2 regions of the Sporomusa sp. 246TCP1 genome follow, and region 1 is predicted to be linked to the other one. Evidence: riboswitches for the same ligand, from Rfam matches in the RefSeq annotation. Region 1 holds a riboswitch; the other holds the start of a gene.
What was found. Region 1 has a riboswitch for cobalamin ahead of AC1ECB_RS10685 (hypothetical protein). Riboswitches for the same ligand answer to the same signal wherever they lie in the genome.
Positions count from the first base shown of each region.

Region 2: it holds a riboswitch for cobalamin, as region 1 does, so the genes downstream of both, AC1ECB_RS18805 (nicotinate-nucleotide--dimethylbenzimidazole phosphoribosyltransferase) here and AC1ECB_RS10685 (hypothetical protein) in region 1, are expected to answer to the same signal.

Region 1 is NZ_CM170492.1:2,194,021-2,197,212, reverse strand. Features, by position in the region: gene AC1ECB_RS10690 (autotransporter outer membrane beta-barrel domain-containing protein) at 1-909, shown strand, start outside; cobalamin riboswitch at 1,034-1,214, shown strand; gene AC1ECB_RS10685 (hypothetical protein) at 1,334-1,858, shown strand; gene AC1ECB_RS10680 (hypothetical protein) at 1,855-2,523, shown strand; cobalamin riboswitch at 2,567-2,747, shown strand; cobalamin riboswitch at 2,884-3,066, shown strand.
Region 2 is NZ_CM170492.1:3,971,082-3,974,273, forward strand. Features, by position in the region: gene AC1ECB_RS18800 (response regulator) at 1-319, opposite strand, end outside; gene AC1ECB_RS18805 (nicotinate-nucleotide--dimethylbenzimidazole phosphoribosyltransferase) at 377-1,411, opposite strand; cobalamin riboswitch at 1,536-1,734, opposite strand; gene eutJ (ethanolamine utilization protein EutJ) at 1,845-2,660, opposite strand; gene AC1ECB_RS18815 (hypothetical protein) at 2,864-3,061, shown strand.

The sequences.
Region 1 (3,192 bases):
CGCGGCGCAAAATCAGCGATGGTATCATCTGCACTGGTCTGGAGAGCTGAGAATAATGATGTTATGAAACGTCTTGGCGACTTGCGGCTTGATCCTAAGGCTCAAGATGGTATTTGGCTGAAAATGGGCGGCGGCAAAACCAGCTATAAGCAGGATAATACCGATTTCAAAACTGACTTTAAAACCTATCAATTAGGTTATGACAAAGCCGTAGGCCAGGACGGCTGGCGTCTTGGCGCTGCGGTAAGTTATCTTAAAGGCGACAGCGCTTACGAAACAGGCAGCGGCGACAACCGGTCTACGAGCCTGAGCTTGTATGGCAGCTGGCTGGGAGAAAAAGGCCACTATGCCGATGTTATTCTGCGCGGCAGTAAAGTGAAAGCCGATTATACAGTATATAATGATTACGGCTACAAGCTTAACGGTGATTATGATACAACAGGAATGGCAGTAAGTGCTGAATATGGACGACGTATTAAAACTGGCAGCAAAGGCTTCTATTATGAGCCGCAGGTTGAATTTACCTACAGCCGGCTGGGAAGCGACAGCTATAACGCCCACAGCGATTATTTGGGTGGCACGGATCTGCATGTAGTGCAGGATAGTTTTGACAGCCTGATTGGGCGCATTGGGATTGGCGCTGGAGTTCAGAACGAACGCAGCAGCGCTTTTGTCAAGGTATCATTGCTGCATGAGTTCCTGGGAGACTTTGCCACCAGCTATTCGGCCTCCGGCGAGCAGTCTAAAAGCACAAGCGCGGACTTTGGTGGTACCTGGGTCAATCTACAACTTGGCGGTACAGCTAAGCTTAGTAATAACAGTTTTGCTTACGCTAATGTTGAAAAATCATTTGGCGGCGATGTCAAGATGGACTGGCGTGCTGATGCAGGCTTCCGGTTCACCTTTTAAACAACTGTGAATATGATTAGAGTTGTTGAAATAAAAAAAACGTCGAAATAAGCAGAATGAATTTCCGTGACAATTATAACCATCAGTGCTAGAATTAAACAATAGAAGGAATAATAAGACAAAAAAATAGCGTAAAGGTACAGGTGCCCGCAAGGGCTTCATAGAAAAGCCGGTGAAAGACCGGCGCGGTCCCGCCACTGTAATGGGGAGCAATGCCAAGAGATACCACTGGGATATAAGTCCTGGGAAGGTTTGGCTGCGCAATGATCCAGAGCCAGGAGAACTGCCTGTACAACAATCACCGTAGACCTGCGAGAGATGGGGAGGGGATTTGATGAACAAGCATCCCCCTTTGGTCGTCACAGGGGGATGCTTTTATTTTTTAATTAATTCAGCAGGGAGAGGGCGTAAAGGAGCATTTACAATGAAGAATTCAGTACTGTTATTACTTGTGGGTTGTTTCTTACTTCCCGGTATTTCTGTACAGGCCGCAGAACCGGCAGATACTTCGCCGCTAACTTGGGAGATAAGCGTTTTGCAAAAACCAACCGCAGAAGAAATCGAGCGGCAACGCTGGTCTGATGTATATGCCAATGACATTGGTAGTTATAGATTTGACAATAAATCACTGCACATTGATGAAACCGATAAAAATTTGGTGCATGTTCTGATTAGAACCATTTTTGCCGATTCGAAGATTATCGGCAATTTGAACGAAAAGTATCAGGGAAAACTGAGCGCAGGTGACAAAGTCACTCTCAGCGAAATGCAGATGGTCTTTCAGCTAAAGGAAAAAATGTATGCAGTAACAGAGACCAGGATAGTTAGCGAACAAGGAATTGTAGTGGAAGATACCAAGAAAACTGCCAAATTTGTTGCTGTTACGCCAAATACCTTTGCTGAATCCATGTACTATATTGCTAAAAAGTGTAAGCAGGGATGCCTATGATCAAAATGCCAAATATTGATTTCGTTCACCTGGATACGGCAACCCCCAGTGAGCGGCAAGCGGCCGATCAAGAAATCGTACAATGGGCCGCAGAGGTGTTAGCGGAAGTGGTAAAAAAACCGGATGAGCTTAGCGAAAGACAATTAAATCGGTATTTGTATGTGATAACAAAATTCAGTCTGTTTTTGCCCAATGCCGCCAATCCCCTCGATTTTAATCAGTATTTTCTTTTTATTTTCTGCTATTCGTTATTTAATGCCATATATGTTGACAGACAACAAGGGCGGGTCATAAACTTTAGCACCGAAGATGTATATGCCGTCTTGATACTGATCTTCAAAAAATATTTTACCAACAATCACAATCGGCTGCCGAATTACTTTAAACTAATTCGAAATCTGAATGATACCAAAGCGTTTACCGAACAATTTAGGGAGCACTGTCAGGAAGAACGCAAAAAACTGGATTATTATGCGGTAATAGAATACCTGAACGAGAAAAAACTGGTAGAATTGGTTCCTCCGATACCGTCAATCAAAGTACATCCTAAGATCGTAACAACCATCTTATATGAACTTTGTCATTTAATCAGGCAAAGCAGTCAGAAGACAGCAATGGAAAATGACATGGCCGCCGGTAAGTGTAGTCTAGGGAAAGTGTTTTGAATCTGCTGTCAGGCGGCTATAACAATAGCAAATATAAGACAATACATAGCGTAAAGGTACAGGTGCCCGCAAGGGCTTCATAGAAAAGCCGGTGAAAGGCCGGCGCGGTCCCGCCACTGTAATGGGGAGCAAAGCCAAGAGATGCCACTGGGATACAAGTCCTGGGAAGGTTTGGCAGCGTAATGATCCAGAGCCAGGAGAACTGCCTGTACAACAATCACCGTTGACCTGCGAAGATGGGGAGGGGATTTAATGAACAAGCAGACGTAACCCCCCTATAATATTACAGGGGGGTTATTTTATTTACGCTTGTCACCAGGTGGGACAAGCAATGACTTACCAACAACAGCATAGCAGATATCACAGGATATCGGAATAGGTGCCCTGCGGGGCTTAATAGGGAAGCCGGTTAAAGACCGGCACGGTCACGCCACTGTAAACGGGGAGCAATCTCGCCTAGTTGCCACTGGAGCAATCGCTTTGGGAAGGCGCGGGAAAGCCATGAACCGGAGTCAGGATAACTGCCTATTTGACAATCACCATTTTACCTGCGAGTGACAGGGAGGGGATTACGTAAGGTTACCAGACCCTAAAGAAGCTGGCAGCTTAGCGTAAGCACTCCCCAAAAGGGAGTTTTTTTATTTGCTATAGAAAGAGGTGAGACAATTA
Region 2 (3,192 bases), 1.8 Mb from region 1:
GCGGCTTTAACAGATACTCTGCCGCGCCCAGCGACAGCGCTTCTTTGGCATAATTGAATTCATCAAAGGCCGTCAGCATGACAATAGTTGTATCAGGCACCCTTGCTTTAATGGCACGTGCCGCCTCCAGACCATTAATCTCAGGCATACGAATGTCCATGAGCACAATATCCGGTTTTTCGGCAGCAGTAATAACTACCGCACTCTTGCCATCCCCGGTTTCCGCAATAATGTGAATCTCCGGGCAATTATGCTCAATAATAAACCGCAAGGCCTGCCGCTCTAATTGTTCGTCATCGGCAATCAACAGTGTATACATACCTGTGTCTCCTATATCTTTTCATCAGCAACAAGCAGGAAGATATAGCCTTACTTATTACATACCTGCCACTCGCTGCGGTTCTGGTGTGCTTAACTCAAAATCAGAAAGTTTCGCCATATTATACATAGTATAGGTCATGGTTTTAAGCATGGCAACCATCAATATAGCTCCGGTTCCCTCGCCTAATCCCATATTAGCCCTGATGGGTATATCATCAGCCAATATATTACCTAACAGCATCGCATAAGACATCCCCGGCTCTTTGGACATATGGGAAGGTAACCCGCAATGCTCTACCTCCCTGCTAATCCGTGCGGCACAGGCAAAAGCCACAGCGGTAATGAAACCATCAATGACAAAAGGAGTTTTGCGTTTTGCACACGCAATCATACCCGCGCATATGGCGACAATATCAAAGCCCCCAACACAGCGCAAAATATCCTCAATGCGATAAAAGCTTTCCCGATGGCGCTCAACGCCTTTAGCCACTACAACACACTTTCTTCTGATAACCTCATTCGTTGGTGTACTGGCTCCATACCCTACGACAAATTCAGGTAAAATACCGGTCATGGCATGCAACACGGCGGAAGAAGTAGTAGTATTACCAATTCCCATCTCGCCAAAAGACACCAAATTAGCGTCTTGGGTATCTATGGCATAATTAACCATCTCTTCCCCTACATGCCAGGCCTGCTCAAATTCAGCCGGTGTCATGGCTTCCTCTTTCATAAAATTTTTGGTGCCGGAAGCAACTCTGCGGTTGATGCCTACTGTTTTTTTGTTATTGATTCCAATATCAATTACCGAATAGGGAACATTATTAACCTGACAAAAACAACTAATAGTCGCTCGCCCGTCTACCATGTTCTGCGCCTGAAGGTAGGTAATTTCCTCGGGAAAATTCACCACACCTTCTTCAATAACGCCATTATCGGCTGCAAATATTAAATGATAGGGTTTAATTTCCGGATGCATCGTACCCCAGGCCAATAACATTTTTTTAAAAATTTTCTCTAATAGGCCTAGGCTATTTACTGGTTTTGCTGCACCATTAACTAAATCATCTACTCTTGCCTGAAAATTCATGCTGAATCCCCCTATTTTTTTGTTTTGCGCCAATACAATAAATAAAAAAAAACCTAGCCCAAAAGGGCCAGGGTTATATTTTCATAAAATCCTGTCCTTCTGGTACTACCTCTGGCGCGGAGGTAAATAACAGCCAAAACAGGCAGGTCTCCTGGCTTACGGATCATAAGAACACCCTTGCCTTCCCGCTTGCCGGTGGCATAATAAAAGCATTCTTCCCCGATTACAGTGGCGCGACCGCGTCGTTTAAGGATTGCAATCCTTCCGAACTTCCCTATTCTCCTCTTAGCTTACTAAGAGGCACCTGTATGGTGGCAAATTATTAAATTTTGATCTGCTATACTCGTTCTACAGTTATGACCATTCTCCTGTTAGCCTATGTAGGTTCGCAAGATGTTGAAACTTTTAGTCAGAAAAGTTCTATTATAAAAACCTAACCAAACATTGCAATTCCCAGTGGTGTCACCAGCAAAGGATGGGGCGGTACATGGACCTGCCGGCCAAACGCTTTGCCAAACTCGGTTTCAAACCCCTGCAAATACGCCGTACCGCCCACAACATAGATAGGATAGTCATCAAACTCTTCATAGCCAATTAACATATTTTTAACCACAGTTGCCATTTTTTCCACAACCGGCAGAATCACCGGCATAATTTTGCGGTGCTGAGTCAAGTCGCGTTTCAATAACTCCGCTTCTTCAAAAGATATCTTATATGCCCCTGCCAAAACTAGGGACACATGCGTACCCCCTGTTGGTTCATCAGCCGTAAAAACTAACTCTCCCTTATGTAAAACAGCAATACCAGTAGTACCACCGCCAATGTCTACCACAATGCCATGCGAAATCCCCAAAGCCATAGCCGCCGCCACCGGTTCATCTACCTGGCAGACGGGTTCCAAACCAGCCCCGGCAATAATATGACCACAGGCCATCGCGTTTCTTCCCATCGTCCCAGGCGGAATAGCAGTAGCTCCTTTAACTAAGGTAACTCCCATTCGCGCTTCAACCTCAGCCTTCAACTCTTCAACAATAACCATGGCGCCCCGAAAATCAACAACCAAACCGTCTTTTACAACTGAAGCCCACTGCATACTACCCGCCACCGGATTACCTGCCTCATCAATAACAACCAGCACCACATCGGCTGTTCCCAGGTCAACACCTACCTTGTAGGGGCCTGGCAAATCGGCTACCGTTTTGGTTTCAATCAATTCATGCAATCGATGAATCTTCTCATAAGTTTCCACATTAGTCCCCCTGCCGCCCACCGTCATTCTCAAATGGCTATGGTATTATATTCCCTTAAAATTTGGGTAAATACCTGTCACCATAGTCATAATTTTTATTACCTGTAGTTTACTCTCCCCTTTCACACTTGTATATAGTAGATTCTTGCCTTTTTCTGTTGGTAAATCTGATATGGATACCGTCATCCACAATCCAATCCACTATGGCTACCAAAGCCAATATTACCCGCTTAGAAAGCAAGATTGACCAATACGGCGAAGTCCAGCAAAAAGACATCTATCATTTGCTCCAATTAACCAGTAGAAAAGTTGATAACATCCACGAAGACTTAAAGTCCCTGGCAGAAGTCACCGGCGAACATGAAATGAAACTTCGTACTCTTGCCCGCCGTCCTGTTTAGCAGCAAATAAGAAAACCGCTAACGCAATCCTTTGTCTTACGTTGAGTCAATGGAGTACAAGGAGCGGGGTTTTACTTTTGGCATTGCCCCAAAAGTAACAAAAAGTCTAGGCCCTAAGCCTCCAAAAGCTG